Regions from separate parts of the Streptosporangium sp. NPDC006013 genome, predicted to be linked through region 2. Evidence: predicted binding sites of a transcription regulator. Region 2 holds the regulator's gene; the other holds the start of a gene.

Region 1 (9,399 bases), on a different contig from region 2:
CGACCCGCTTGCCCCTGGGCAGCTCGGGGTGCTGCGCCTCCGACCCCCAGTGGAAGCCCTGGCCGGGGGCCTCGACGGCCCTCGCCAGCGGCGAGCCGACCATGACCGCGTCCGCGCCCACCGCGATCGCCTTGGCGATGTCGCCGGAGGTGCCCATGCCGCCGTCGGCGACGACGTGGACGTAACGGCCGCCGGACTCGTCCATGTAGTCGCGGCGGGCGGCGGCCACGTCGGAGATCGCGGTGGCCATCGGCACCGCCACGCCCAGCACCGTGCGGGTGGTGTGCGAGGCGCCGCCGCCGAAGCCGACGAGCACCCCGGCCGCACCGGTCCGCATCAGGTGCAGCGCCGCGGTGTAGGTGGCGCACCCCCCGACGACCACGGGGACGTCGAGCTCGTAGATGAACTGCTTGAGGTTGAGCGGCTCGGCCCTGCCGGAGACGTGCTCGGCGGAGACCGTGGTACCGCGGATCACGAAGATGTCCACGCCCGCGTCGATGACCGCCTTGTGGTACTGGACCGTGCGCTGCGGGGAGAGCCGGACCGCCGTGGCCACCCCGGCCGCGCGGATCTCCTCGATGCGGCGGCCGATCAGCTCTTCCTTGATCGGCGCGTTGTAGATCTCCTGCAGCCGCCTGGTGGCGGGCTCTCCCTTGAGCTCGGCCACCTCCTGCAGCAGCGGCATCGGGTCCTCGTACCGGGTCCACAGCCCTTCGAGGTCGAGCACGGCGAGACCGCCGAGCCGGCCGACCTCGATGGCGGTCTTCGGCGAGACCACGCTGTCCATCGGGCTCACCACGACGGGCAGCTCGAAGCGGTAGGCGTCGATCTGCCAGGCGATCGAGACCTCCTCCGGGTCGCGGGTACGACGGGACGGAACGATGCCGATATCGTCGAGTGCGTAGGCACGACGGCCGTTCTTGCCGCGGCCGATCTCCACCTGAGTCATATGTCTGTCTTTTCCGTTCCGTGGCGTGCATGGCGCACGCCACGTTTTCACGCGTGCGCGGTACGCGCCGCTCTAGCGACCGTGGTAGTTGGGGGCCTCGACCGTCATCTGGATGTCGTGCGGGTGGCTCTCCTTGAGGCCCGCCGACGTGATCGGCATCAGCTCGCACCGTACGTGCATCTCGGGGATCGTGCGGCATCCGGAGTACCACATGCCCTGGCGCAGGCCGCCGACGAGCTGGTGGGCCACCGCGGCGACCGGGCCGCGGTAGGGGACCTGTCCCTCGATGCCCTCGGGGATGAACTTGTCCTCGGTGCCGACATCGGCCTGGGCGTAGCGGTCCTTGCTGAACGAGGCGCCGCCGCGCTCACGGTTGCGGACCGCGCCGAGCGAGCCCATCCCCCGGTACGACTTGAACTGCTTGCCGTTGATGAAGATCAATTCACCCGGGGACTCCTCGCAGCCCGCCAGGAGCGATCCGAGCATGACCGAGTCGGCCCCGGCCGCGATGGCCTTGACGATGTCACCCGAATACTGCAGGCCGCCGTCGCCGATCACCGGAACCCCGGCCGGGCCCGCGGCGAGGGACGCCTCGTGGATGGCCGTCACCTGCGGGGCACCGACGCCGGCGACCACCCGGGTGGTGCAGATGGAGCCGGGCCCGACACCGACCTTGACCGCGTCGACCCCCGCGTCGACCAGCATCTGGGCGCCCGCACGGGTGGCGATGTTGCCGCCGATCACATCGACCTTGCTGTTGGCCTTGATCTTGGCGATCATGTCGGCGAGGCCCTTGGAGTGGCCGTGCGCGACGTCCACCACGATCACGTCGACCCCGGCCTCGATCAGCGCGCTCGCCCGCTTCTCCGCGTCACCGCCGACGCCGACGGCCGCCCCCACGACGAGCCGGCCGTTGGCGTCCTTGGTCGAGAACGGGTACTTCTCGCTCTTGGTGAAGTCCTTGACGGTGATGAGCCCGCGCAGCCGCCCCCCGGCGTCGACCAGCGGGAGCTTCTCGATCTTGTTCTTCCTGAGCAGGTCGAACGCGTCGTCGGTGGAGACCCCGACCGGCGCGGTGACCAGCGGCATCGGGGTCATGACCTCGCGCACCGGACGGCTGTGGTCGCTCTCGAAGCGCATGTCACGGTTGGTGACGATGCCGACGAGCACGCCGCTCGCGTCGGTCACCGGCACGCCGGAGATCCGGTAGGTGGCGCAGAGTCGCTCGACGTCGGCGAGCGTCTCGTCGGGAGAGCAGGTGACCGGGTTGGTGACCATCCCGGCCTCGGAGCGCTTGACGAGGTCGGCCTGCTGGGCCTGGTCCTCGATCGACAGGTTGCGGTGCAGCACGCCGATGCCGCCCTGGCGCGCCATCGCCACCGCCATGCGGGCCTCGGTCACCGTGTCCATCGCCGCGGAGATCAGCGGGATCCGCAGGGTGATGCCCCGCGACAACCGCGTGGTGGTCTCGGCCTCCCCGGGTTGCAGGTCCGAATACGCGGGCACCAGCAGCACGTCGTCGAACGTGAGCCCCCGATCGGTGAACTTGGCCATCTGCAACCCTCCTGCCACGGCGCTCTCATGAAGGGGAAAGGCGCCGACCCCCGGGTCACAGTTTAGAGTCTGGCGCCAAACCTGGTGGACCCGGGGGAAAAGCCGGAGGCCCGGATCTCCCACCGGAGTCGCATACTGGTAGGCAGCCGGGTTTCCGGTACGGGCCGGAGATCTTCAGGTTCCCGCTTCCAGGATCTCCCGGCCACCGCGGTCGCCTGCCCGTACCGCCCCGGACCGTCATACTCGTGCCGGTTCGGGGTCTGTTTATCACATCCAGGCCATAAGGTGGGATCGTGCTCGACGATGTCCCTCGCGACCCGTTCGCGGATGACCCCGACGACCCGGCGGCGGCGCTGGGCGATCCCGACGATCCCGAGCCGTTGACCACGGACGAGCGCGACGAGGCCATGACCGACCTCGCCGACGTGGAGGTTTTCCGCTCACTGCTGGAGCCCCAGGGCGTGCTCGGCCTGGTGCTCGACTGTCCCGAATGCGGGGAGCAGCACTACTTCGACTGGGAGTTGCTGCGCGGCAACCTGCGCCAGATGATCGAAAACGGCCAGCCCCAGGTGCACGAGCCCGCCTACCAGCCCAACCCCACCGACTATGTGAGCTGGGAGTACGCCCGAGGCTACGTGGACGGTGTGATCGACACCGAGGAACACCACTGATCCACGTCGCCGGTTTCCCCGGTCCGCCCGCCGTGAGCCGTGAACACCCCCGGGATCAGCCGGACTGCGTGATCGACGCCGAGGAACACCGCTGATCCACGTCGTCGATCAAGGCGGCCAGCAGGGCGACCGCGGCGTCCGACGTGGAGACGGGCGTCCTGCGCGAGAGCGCCTCCACCAGGGCGTCGGTCTCGGCCACGGCCGGATCCTCGTCCGGCCCGTATCTTCGAGCCGGACGTCGCGGGTGAACCGTTGTCATGATCGTTCTCGCTCCGGGTCGTCGCGAGCCCCGTCCCGCGGTTCGGGCTTTCGCTCGCGGCCCCTGCTCGACAGCTCGGCGGTCAAGCTATCGACTCCAGCTCCGCCATCGCTCGTAGCCGGGCCAGCGCCCTGTGCTGGGCGACCCGGACCGCACCTGGTGACATGCCGAGTACATTACCGGTCTCCTCGGCGGAAAGGCCCGACACCACTCGGAGCATGAGAAGCTCGCGCTGGTTGTCCGGCAGCCTCGACAGCAGCCGGCGTGCGTGTTCGGCCTCGATGTAGCGCACCACGGTCTCCTCGGGCCCCGGCCCCTCGTCGGGCCCGTCAGGAAGGTCCTGGGTGGGCACGGCGGACCGCACGGAGCTGCGCAGCGCGTCGGCCACCTTGTGCGACGCGATGCCGAAGACGAAGGACGCGAACGGGCGCCCCATGTCACGGTAACGGGGCAGCGCGGACAGCACCGCGATACATACTTCCTGGGCCACGTCGTCCGCGATGTGATACTGACCGGAAACCCGGCCCAGACGACCACGGCAATAACGGACGACCATCGGCCGCAGTTGCGCGATCAGAGATTCGATCGCGGTGCGATCCCCCTGAACGGCGAGGCTCGTCAGATCCTTGAGATCGTCCCTATGGACGCCCCCTTCGGACCTCGTCGCAAGCCTCACCCCATTTTTGGCGTCGGCGACGCATCCCTCGGTCACGTTAGGCATGATGCCCGCCCTGATAGTGCCTGTCGTCATGGCAAACGGCTACGGATTGGTCACATTGAGGCGGCGATAACGGTGCGTAATCACACGGTGACCACGACGACTACGCTATGTGCAAATATTTCATTCGATTGCCAAATACATCGACTATTCGGAGGAACCGCGTTTGCCCTTACGAGTGACGCGCCATGACGCGGTGCGGGCACATTTGGTTTACCGCAAAACGCGAACGGCTCGCGCCTCCGGGGAGACGCGAGCCGTTCGGAACCGGTGAGATCAGTGACCGTGGCCGTGGCCGTGGCCCTGACCGGCGGCGGCCGGAGCCTCCTCCTCGGGCTTGTCCACCACGAGCGCCTCGGTCGTCAGCAGCATGCCGGCGATGGAGGCCGCGTTCTGGACGGCCGAGCGGGTGACCTTGACCGGGTCGATGACACCCTGGGCGATCAGGTCGCCGTACTCGCCGGTGGCGGCGTTGAGGCCGTGGCCGATGGGCAGGTCGGCGACCTTGAAGGTCACCACGTAGCCTTCGAGGCCGGCGTTCTCCGCGATCCAGCGGGCCGGCTCGACGAGCGCCTTGCGGACGATGGCGACACCGGTCGCCTCGTCGCCGGTCAGGCCCAGGTCGTCGAGGACCTTGGAGACGTGCACGAGCGCGGAGCCACCGCCGGAGACGATGCCCTCCTCGATCGCCGCGCGGGTCGCCGAGATGGCGTCCTCCAGGCGGTGCTTCTTCTCCTTCAGCTCCACCTCGGTGGCCGCGCCGACCTTCAGCACGCAGACGCCGCCGGAGAGCTTGGCGAGACGCTCCTGGAGCTTCTCACGGTCCCAGTCGGAGTCGGACTGCTCGATGGCGAGCTTGATCTCCTTGACCCGGTCGGCGATCGCCGAGGCCTCGCCGGCACCGTCGACGACGGTGGTGGAGTCCTTGGTGATGACGACGCGCCGGGCGGTGCCCAGCACCTCCAGGCCGACGTGCTCCAGCTTGAGGCCGATCTCCTCGCTGACCACCTGGCCACCGGTGAGGATGGCGATGTCCTGCAGCATGGCCTTGCGGCGGTCACCGAAGCCCGGCGCCTTGACGGCGACGGAGGTGAAGGTGCCACGGATCTTGTTCGTGACGAGAACCGCGAGGGCCTCGCCCTCGACGTCCTCGGCGATGACCAGCAGGGCCTTCTTCGTCTGCGCGATCTTCTCGAGCAGCGGCAGGAAGTCGGCGACAGAGGAGATCTTGTTCTGGGTGATCAGGATGTAGGGGTCCTCCAGGACCGCCTCCATGCGCTCCTGGTCGGTCACCATGTAGGGCGACAGGTAGCCCTTGTCGAACTGGAGACCCTCGGTGAACTCGAGCTCCAGGCCCATGCTGTTGGACTCTTCGACGGTGATGACACCGTCCTTGCCCACCTTGTCGAACGCCTCGGCGATCAGCTCGCCGATCTTGGCGTCCTGCGCGGAGATCGTCGCCACATTCGCGATCTCCTTCTTGTCCTCGACCGGGCGGGCCGACTCGATCAGCCTGTCGCTGACGGTCTTGGCCGCGATGTCGATGCCGCGCTTGAGGGAGAGCGGCTGGGCACCGGCGGCCACGTTGCGCAGGCCCTCGCGGACCATGGCCTGGGCCAGAACGGTCGCGGTGGTGGTGCCGTCACCGGCGACGTCGTTGGTCTTGGTCGCCACTTCCTTGGCCAGCTGCGCGCCAAGGTTCTCGTACGGCGCCTCAAGCTCGACCTCGCGGGCGATGGTGACACCGTCGTTGGTGATGGTCGGCGCACCGAACTTCTTGTCGATGACGACATTGCGGCCACGCGGGCCCAGCGTCACCTTGACCGCGTCCGCGAGAGCGTTCACGCCGCGCTCGAGAGCTCGGCGCGCGTCCTCCTCGAACGACAGGATCTTCGGCATGACAGTCCTCTCTATAAGTACGTCGGCGCATCAAAGCCCCGGGCGCTCTCGCGACCCGGGGCTCGATACGTCATCTTTGTGAAGCGAGAACTACTTCTCGATGATGGCGAGCACGTCACGGGCGGAGAGCACGAGGTACTCCTCGCCGTTGTACTTCACCTCGGTGCCGCCGTACTTGCTGTAGAGGACCACGTCGCCCTCCTTGACGTCGAGCGGAATCCGCTTCTCGCCCTCGTCGTCCCAGTTGCCCGGACCCACCGCGAGGACCTTGCCCTCCTGCGGCTTCTCCTTGGCGGTGTCCGGGATGACCAGACCGGAAGCGGTGGTCTGCTCGGCCTCAAGCGGCTGGACCACAATGCGGTCGCCAAGCGGCTTAACGGGAACCTTGGTGGCGGTCGTCACGTCGGACCTCCCCTTCAGATTTGAATGATCTAGAAGAGGCGACCAGCGGTCTGCCGTCGCGGGTGTCAGACCTGCCTCGTCGCATGTATTTGGCACTCTCACCGGGAGAGTGCCAATACGGAACAGTATGCAAGGAGGGCTTGACAGTCAACACGGAGCGCCCGTCTGCGCTTCGGGCGAACGTCAAACCAGGTGGAAGCCCCTCGCGAAGCCCCGCGGTGAAGGCGGTAGCGTCGGGTGGTGTGAATCTCGACGCATTCCGCGAACTCCTGACCCCGCGCGGCCAGGAGGCGCTGGGCGCGGCGGCCGAGGCCATCGGCGACGACCCGGTGGCGGCGGTGACAAGGTTAAGAAAGATCTACGACGCGGACCTGACCTCGGTGGCGCTCACCCAGGCCGGACTCAGGCTGCGCGCGAGGGAGAAGTTCGGCGCCGACGCCGATCTCATGTACTTCACCCGGCCCGGCCTGGAGCAGGCCACCCGCCGCGAGGTGGCCGACCACCGGGCGCGGCGCGTCCCCGCGGGTTCCCGGGTCGCCGACGTCTGCTGCGGTATCGGCGGAGACCTCCTCGCCCTGGCCAGGGCCGGATGCGTCGTCGAGGCGGTCGACGCCGATCCGCTCACCGCCGCGATCGCGGCGGCCAACGCCACCGCCCTGGGCTTCGGCGACCGGGTCTCGGTCCGCGCCGCCGACGCCTCCACCCTGGACCCGGCCGCCTTCGACGTCCTGTTCGCCGACCCCGCGCGCCGTACCGCGCGGGGCAGGACCTTCGACCCGATGGCCTACTCGCCCGCCTGGCCCGCCGTACTGGAGATGGTGGCCAGGGCCGGGGCCGCCTGCCTGAAGGTCGCCCCCGGGATCCCGTACGAGTTCGTCCCCGCCGGGGCGGAGGCCGAATGGGTCTCCTACCGGGGCGATGTCAAGGAGGCCGTGATCTGGTGCGGCACGCTGGCGGGCGAGACGGCACGCAGGGCCACGATCCTGCCGTCGGGCGTCACGATGACCCCCGACCCCACCCTCGGCGATCCCGGCACCGGCCCGGCGGGCCGCTACATCTACGAGCCTGACGGCGCGGCGATCCGCGCCCACCTGGTCGCCGAGATCGCCGCGTCGGTCGGCGGGCGCCTGCTCGACCCGCAGATCGCCTACATCACCGGCGACGTCGCGGCGCCGACGCCGTGGGCGTCGCGGTACGAGGTCCACGAGACGCTGCCGTTCTCGCTCAAGCGGCTGCGGGCGGCGCTCCGCGAGCGCGGGGCCGGCAATGTGACGATCAAGAAACGTGGCTCCGCGGTGGATGTCGACCGCCTCAGGAAAGACCTCCGGCTGCCCGGAGGTGAATCCGCGACGGTCATTCTCACCCGAATAGGTGACAGGCCATTTGCTTTCATATGCAGCCCCAGCTGACCAGCCAAAATGGTCGATTATTCCAGCAAGCCGACAATTCCTGTCTTTTAACCTCACCCCTGGAAAACCTTGATCCAGAGGCTAAGGTTGCCGAGCGGGAGTTCTCTCTCGCCTCCGATTTCATCCCGTTCATCGGCAGAACCGACCCAATCCAACCGCGCGGCTGAGCGTCGGCGAGCGAAGGAGCTCTCGGTGGATCACTCTGACCACGCCCTGCTCCAGGCGGGCAGCCAGACCGCCATCTCCGACCGGATGCGTGAGCTCCTCGCCCGGGCGGCCCAGGACCACGTCTACGAGCAGCGGACCCAGGGCGCCGTGCTCGACGAGATCCGGCAGCGCCTGGAGGGCATGGAGTGGCTGCTGCGCGAGGTCAGGGAGCGCGAGATCGGCGGGCTGAACGGCACGCTCGAGTCCGTCAACGGGCGCCTGGACGACATCGCCGCCCGCCCGCCCTCCTGGGCCGAGGGCCTGGCCCAGCACGTCGAGGCGGTCCGCGACCACGTCGACGCCGTCGGCGAGCGGGTCGAGTCCTTCGGCAGGCGGGTCGACGCCGTCCGCGACCGGGTCACCCCCCTCGGCGAGCTGCCGAGCCTGTGGACCGATCTCGGCACCGTCGGCGAGAGCGTGGACGAGGCGCTCACCCGCCTCCGGGCGATCTCCGACGGCACCCAGGGCATCGACGAGCAGGTGCGGCAGCTGGCCGAGCACCTCGGCCGGCTCCAGGCCGACATGGGCATCGCGGCGCACCGGTTCGGCCGCCTGGACAGGGCGCTGGCCGACCTCTCCCAGCGCGCCGGGCGCATCGAGGCGGGGATGCTCGGCCTGTCCGCGAGCGTCCAGCAGGCGGTCGGCACGGCCGCCGACCGGGTGCTCGCCGCCGTCGAACAGGTCAACGGCAGGGTCGAGCGGGTGGGGGCCGGGGTCGATCTGGTGGTGCCCAGGATCGACGAGCGCGCCGCCGCCGTGGAGAGCCGCGTCGACCGGCTGAACGGCCATCGCATGGCGGCGGGTGGCCGTTTCGACACCCTCGACGAGCGCCTCGACGACATCGAGGGCCGCCTCACCGGCCGGATGGACGTCATCGACTCCCGCCTGTCCACCCTGGACGGCCGGGCGGAGAAGTCCGGCGAGCGCCTGGAGAGCCTGGACGAACGCCTTGAGGCGCTGCCCTCCGTCCTCGGCGTCGGTATCGGCGTCAGCGCGCTCATCGGCGCCCAGACCGACGAGCAGCGCGAGCGCTTCGACTCCCTGGACGAGCGCGTCATCCGGGCCGAGGCCGCGCTGGCACCGCTGACCGAGATGCTCCGCGCCCAGCCCGACCGCGACCAGCTCTCCGACGCCCTGAGCGAGACCGTGGAGCCCGCGCACGCGGACCTCACCCGCCGGCTGGGCGCCCTGGAGGAGACCATGCTGGCCCTGGCCGAGGCACTGCTCCGCCCCACCAGGGACTGACCGGAGCCCTCCCAGGCAGGGGCCCGTGCGCGGGACTCCCACACGCCCTGACCGGTCCGGGTCCGCTCCCTGCCGATCCCGTACCG
Region 2 (6,334 bases):
CAGTCGGCCCACGGGTCGGCGGAGTAGCAGTCGCCCTCGGCGTTGACGAAGCCGAAGGCGTAGTTGATGTGAGTCAGCTTGGCGGCGGCGCCACTGCTCTCCATGTCCTTGACGTGATAGTCGCGGCCGTAGACGCCCCACTGGATGAAGTAGGCGACCCGCTTGAAGCGGTCACCGTTTCCTGAGGGGGTCTGGGCCTGGGCCGGGGCCGGTAAGGCCACCGCCGCGAGACCTGCGGCGAGGGCTGCCGCGATCATGTTCCGGAGGAGTCTCTGCACGGGCTTCTCCACTGCTCGGAATAGTAACTTATAGGAAACTTTCCTTTAAGTTTTCCCGGATCGTAGACCTGTGCGATCCGGCCGTCAACGGCCCGCGGTGGTTTGACCGGTGGACGGCCGGCGGCGGGCGTTCCACAGCCGGGGCGACGTCCCGGGCATCGCGTGGGGAGCGGCAGACTTGGGGCGTGCCATCCACACTTCCCGACGGGGATCCCGTACCCGCCTCGGGCGAACTCCCCGAGAGCGCGCTCGCCGGACTCGGCGAGCGGCCCTTCGGCTTCTACGTCCATGTGCCCTTCTGCGTGACCCGGTGCGGTTACTGCGATTTCAACACCTACACGGCCTCGGAACTCGGTCCCGGCGCCGCGCAGCGGGACTACGCGGACACCGCCGTCGACGAGGTGCGGCGGGCGCGGGCCAACCTCGGCGCCGCGCGCCTCCCGGTCGAGACCGTGTTCTTCGGCGGGGGCACCCCGACCCTGCTACCTGCCGGAGACCTGGTACGGATCCTGGGGGCGATCGAGGAGGAGTTCGGGCTCGCTCCCGGCGCCGAGGTGACCACCGAGGCCAACCCCGAGTCGGTGGATCCCGCCTACCTGGCGGAGCTTCGCGAGGGTGGGTTCAACCGGATGAGCTTCGGGATGCAGAGTGCCCGTGAGCACGTGCTCGCGGTGCTGGACCGTCGCCACACCCCCGGCCGCCCGGCGCAGGCCGTACGGGAGGCGAGGCAGGCGGGGTTCGAGCACGTCAACCTTGACCTGATCTACAGCACGCCGGGGGAGAGCGACGACGACTGGCGTGCTTCGCTGGCCGCGGCGATCGAGGCGGGGCCCGACCATGTCTCCGCATACTCGCTGATCGTCGAGGACGGGACGAGGCTGGCCGCCAGGATCAGGCGGGGCGAGCTCCCGATGCCCGACGACGACGTGGCCGCCGACCGTTACCTGATCGCCGACGCCATGCTGGCCGAGGCGGGGTTCGAGTGGTACGAGGTGTCCAACTGGGCGACCTCCGAGGCCGGGCGATGCCGGCACAACCTGCTCTACTGGACCGGCGGAGACTGGTGGGGCGTCGGTCCGGGGGCGCACAGCCACGTCGGCGGCACCCGCTGGTGGAACGTCAAGCACCCCGCCGCCTACGCCCGGCGACTGGCCGCGGGCACCTCGCCCGCCCAGGCGCGAGAGGTGCTGGAGCCCGGGGACAGGGCGGTGGAGCGGTTGATGCTGGAGCTGCGGCTCGCCCAGGGCTTCCCGCTCGGGGAGCTCGACCGCCCCCGGGTGGTCGCCCGCGCGCTGGCCGACGGCCTGCTGGAGACGGAGCCGTTCAAGGCGGGCCGGGCGGTGCTCACCCTGCGCGGCCGCCTGCTGGCCGACGCCCTGGTCCGCGACCTCACCTGAGTTCCGGCCCCGGTCAGCTGACGAAGCGGATGCTCATCGGATAGCGGTGGTTCTCCCCCCGGTTGGCCGCCACCGCGGCGATGACCATCATGATGATCGACCCGATCCAGACGAGGAACATCAGCACGAAGCCGATGAGCACGAACACCAGGACCATGCAGACGAAATAGGCGATCATCACCGTGAGCTGGAAGTTGAGGGCCTCGGCGGCCTGGTCCCGCACGTAGGGTGACTCGTCCTTCTTGGCGAGGTAGAGCACCAGCGGGCCGACGAAGCTGGTCAGCAGGCCCAGCAGGTGGGCGAGCATCGCCATGGTGGTGTCGTCACTGCCGGGCCGCGGGCCGTAGGTCCCCGGCGGCGCCTGGTAGCCGTAACCCACCGGCCGGCCGTACCCGCCGTGCTGGGCGTATCCATCCTGGTAGCCGTAACCGCTCGGGTCGTACGGGGAGGAGGGGTAGCCCTGGCCCGGTTGTCCGTAGCCCTGGCCCGGTTGTCCGTAGCCCTGGCCCGGTTGTCCGTAGCCCTGGCCCGGCGGCGGGGCGCTCTGGCCGGGCATGGTGTGTCCGGGCGTCGTATGGCCCGGCGTCGTGTGGCCCGGCATGGTGTGGCCCGGCATGGTGTGTCCGGGCGGAGGATCGCCGATGCGCCGCTTCGTCCGGTCCTCGCCCGGTGAATTCCCAGGGTTCTCGCTCATGGCCCCTCCTGATGGGTCGACGGCCTAGCCATCCTCGCCGGGAACCGTGACGAAGTCGATCAGCTCTTCGACCGGACCGAGCAGCTCGGGCTCCAGATCGGCATATGTCGTAACCGATCCGAGGATGCGGCGCCACGCGTCGCCGGGTTCCGTCTTCCAGCCCAGCGCGGCGATGACGCCCTCCTTCCAGGGCACGCCGCGCGGCACCGACGGCCAGGAGGAGATCTTGAGTGTGTGCGGCTTGACCGCCTGCCAGACGTCCACGAACGGGTGCCCGACGATCAGCACGTGCGGGGAGGAGACCCGCGCGGCGATCCGGCTCTCCTTGGAACCGGGGACCAGGTGGTCGACGAGCACACCCAGGCGGCGGCCAGGGCCCGGCCGGAACTCCTCGACGATGGCGGGCAGGTGATCGACCCCCTCCAGATACTCCACGACCACACCCTCGACCCTCAGGTCGTGGCCCCAGACCTTCTCCACGAGTGCGGCGTCGTGCACGCCCTCCACGTATATCCGGCTCTCCCTGGCCACCTGGGCCCGCAGGCCCTCCACCGCGATGGAGCCCGACGCGCTCCGCCTGGGGCCACGTGGCGCGGCGGCCGGGCGCACGAGCGTCACCGCCTTGCCCTCCAGGAGGAACGCGGCAGGCTCCAGTGGGAAGACCCGCCGGCGGCCGAAGCGGTCCTCCAGGGTGACGGCCTCCTTGTCGCAGGCCACCACGGCGCCGCAGAAGCCGCCGTCGGCGTCCTCGACGACCAGATCGAGTTCGGCGGGAACCTGGGGAATCCCCCCTCTGCGGGGGCGCCGCCAGTCTCCCGCCAGAACGTCACGCTCGTACATCACCGACCGCCCACCGTCTCTCGCAAAGGATCACGTGGGACGCTAGCAAACGCCACGGTCACCTGCCGTAGGGTCCCGGCGCTCCCCACTGCCCCGCCGACGCGGCGGCCCTGCGCTTGCGGACGTTGCTCCGCTTCACCAGTACGACGATCGTCACGATGATGGCCAGCAGGATCCCGATGCCGGGCACCGCGAACAGGGCGATCACCCCGCCGACCAGTGATCCGGCGGAGAGTTCCCGGCCCACGCCGAACGTGGTGCCCTCCACGGGGTCGGCGGTACAGGTGACCTGGTAGTCGCCTGCCTGCTCCACGCCGATCTGCAGGCCCATCTCCCAGACGACGCCGTCGGAGCCCGCCACGGTCTGCTGGACGAGCGGCTTCTGCAGGCTGGGCGTGCCGGTGCCGCCGGTCAGCGTGCACTCGAAATTGGTGGGTCCACTGGTGGAGACATAAATGGCGGGCTTGTCGGCCGGGTCGAGCGTGACCGTCGTGTTTTCGCCGGGGGCGAACGTCTTCGTCGGCGCCGCGCTGGTGACCGCGCCCAGCACGCCACCGGCGAAGCCGCCGATGCCGACGATGATGCAGACCAGGGCGAGCAGCCATACCCCGACGATCCACCCGATACCGGGCTTGATCTTCCCGGTGGGGGGCGGGCTCTGCGGGGCGCCGTAGCCGGGAGGTGCGTAACCGTAGGAGGGGCCGTTCTGGTGGGGCTGCTGGCCATACGGCTGCTGGGGGGAGCCGTAACCGGGGCCGCGGGAGGCGTCGCCCGGAAAAGAACCAAAATCATTGGACATGTACGAATTGTGACGGGAACCGGTTGAAGCGCGATAGCAGTTGACTTGCCAATGGCTTGGCGTCATCATCCGCACCTCTTGCTTATCGCGCCTTCCGCACGGGGGCCGTACACTTGGCACTCGGGAACACAGAGTGCCAGACCTCGTGTTTCCCATCTGAACGCAGGCAGGGAGGTGACCACGTTGGTCGACGACCGGAAGCTCGCCGTGCTTCGCGCCATCGTCGAGGACTACGTGTCCACCAATGAGCCGGTGGGTTCCAAGGCTCTCGCGGATCGGCACAGTCTGGGGGTGTCCCCGGCGACGATCCGTAACGACATGGCGGTGCTGGAGGAGCAGGGCTACATCGCCCAGCCCCACACCAGCGCCGGCCGGGTGCCCACGGACAAGGGCTACCGGCTCTTCGTTGACCGGCTCTCGCAGGTGAAACCCCTGTCGAGCGCGGAGCGCAAGGCCATCGAGAGCTTTCTTGCGGGTGCGGTGGACATCGACGACGTCGTCATGCGAACGGTGCGGCTGCTTGCCCAGCTCACCCGGCAGGTCGCCGTGGTGCAGTACCCGACGCTGACCAACTCGACGGTCCGGCACGTCGAGCTGGTGCCGCTGAGCGAGCGCCGGCTGATGTTCGTGCTCATCACCAACACCGGCCGGGTGGAGCAGCGCGTGGTCGAGCTGCCCGACGTCGTGGACGAGCAGCGGGTGGCCCATCTGCGAGCGGTCCTCAACACCTCCCTCGACGGCTGCGGGCTCACCGGCGTTCCCGACAAGGTCGCCGACCTGCCGGAGCGGCTGCCCGCCGAGGACCGGCCGCTCGCGGCCACGATCCTGTCCGTGCTGCTGGAGTCCCTGGTGGACAGGCACGATGAAAAGATCGTTTTTGCCGGTGCCGCCAACCTCGCGGGAGCCGACTTCACGGTCGGGCTCCGCGATGTGCTGGAGGCGCTGGAAGAGCAGGTCGTGCTCATGCGACTGCTCGGTGAGACCTCCGACCTGTCGGCGCTGACCGTGCGGATCGGCTCGGAGAACCCCTACACCGGACTCCAGGGCACGTCGATCGTCGCCGCCGGATACGGTTCTGGGGACAAGCAACTGGCCCGGCTAGGTGTGCTGGGCCCAACGCGGATGGACTATCCGGTCACGATGGGCGCGGTGCGCGCGGTGGCACGCTACGTCAGCCAGATCCTGGCTGCATCATAAGAGGTCAACGAAAAGTGGCTAAGAGCGACTACTACGGCACCCTCGGGGTGCGCCGTGACGCCAGTGCGGAAGAGATCAAGAAGGCGTACCGACGTCTGGCGCGCGAACTGCATCCTGACGTCAACCCCGACCCCGAGACTCAGGAGCGCTTCAAGGAGATCACCCAGGCCTACGAGGTCCTGTCCGACTCCAGCAAGCGGCAGATGTACGACATGGGGGCCGACCCGTTCGCCTCGGGCGGTGCGGGGGCCGGAGGCTTCGGTGCCGGTTTCCCGTTCAGCGACATCATGGACGCCTTCTTCGGCGCGGCCGGTGGCGGCGGCGGTCGCGGCCCCCGCTCGCGTGCCCGTCGCGGACGCAACGCCACCATCCGGGTCGAGCTCGACCTGCGCGAGTCGGGCTTCGGCACGACCCGTGAGCTGGTCGTCGACACCGCGGTGGTCTGCGAGGTCTGCACGGGTTCGGGCGCCGCCGCAGGCACCCACCCCGACACCTGTGACATGTGTCATGGCCGGGGCGAGGTCTCCCAGGTCACCCGCTCCTTCCTCGGCCAGGTCATGACCTCACGGCCCTGTCCCCAGTGCGGCGGCTTCGGGTCGATCATCCGCCACCCCTGCCAGGAGTGCTCCGGCGACGGCCGGGTCCGTACCCGGCGGACCATCAAGGTCCGTATCCCGGCAGGGGTGGAGGACGGCACCCACATCCAGCTCGCCGGAGAGGGTGAGATCGGCCCAGGTGGCGGCCCGCCCGGCGACCTGTTCCTGGAGATCGTCGAGCGCCCCCACGAGATCTTCGAGCGGCGCGGCGACGACCTGCACTGCACGGTGCAGATCCCGATGACCGCGGCCGCGCTCGGCACCATCCTGACCATGGAGACACTCGACGGAGCCGAGGAGCTGGACATCCGTCCCGGTACGCAGTCGGGGCAGACGATCCCGCTCTACGGCCGCGGTGTGCAGCGCCTGAACGAGACCGGCCGTGGCGATCTGCTGATCCACGTGAACGTGGAGACCCCCTCCCGTCTCGATACGGCACAGGAGGAGCTGCTGAGGGAGCTCGCCAAGCTCCGCGGCGAGGAGCGCCCGCCCGGCAAGTTCGCCCCCGGGCAGCAGAGTTTCTTCTCCCGGCT

Evidence for each region. Region 2 encodes HrcA, which represses chaperone genes, less so after heat shock. Its sites were predicted from a motif close to TTGGCACTCTCNNNNNGAGAGTGCCAA; they were not measured.
Region 1: the regulator HrcA is predicted to act here: its motif matches at 6,542-6,568, upstream of groES (co-chaperone GroES).

The regions. Positions count from the first base shown of each region.
Region 1 covers NZ_JBEXUE010000011.1:17,719-27,117, forward strand. The annotation lists gene ABZ260_RS03315 (GuaB3 family IMP dehydrogenase-related protein) at 1-949, opposite strand, end outside; gene guaB (IMP dehydrogenase) at 1,022-2,503, opposite strand; gene ABZ260_RS03325 (DUF5319 family protein) at 2,797-3,174, shown strand; gene ABZ260_RS03330 (hypothetical protein) at 3,230-3,373, opposite strand; gene ABZ260_RS03335 (sigma-70 family RNA polymerase sigma factor) at 3,516-4,154, opposite strand; gene groL (chaperonin GroEL) at 4,428-6,050, opposite strand; gene groES (co-chaperone GroES) at 6,141-6,452, opposite strand; gene ABZ260_RS03350 (class I SAM-dependent methyltransferase) at 6,695-7,861, shown strand; gene ABZ260_RS03355 (hypothetical protein) at 8,054-9,313, shown strand.
Region 2 covers NZ_JBEXUE010000507.1:101-6,434, forward strand. The annotation lists partial or broken gene ABZ260_RS43230 (glycosyl hydrolase) at 1-278, opposite strand, end outside; gene hemW (radical SAM family heme chaperone HemW) at 464-1,675, shown strand; gene ABZ260_RS43240 (DUF4870 domain-containing protein) at 1,689-2,369, opposite strand; gene ABZ260_RS43245 (DUF3097 domain-containing protein) at 2,394-3,209, opposite strand; gene ABZ260_RS43250 (hypothetical protein) at 3,268-4,008, opposite strand; gene hrcA (heat-inducible transcriptional repressor HrcA) at 4,192-5,205, shown strand; gene dnaJ (molecular chaperone DnaJ) at 5,220-6,334, shown strand, end outside.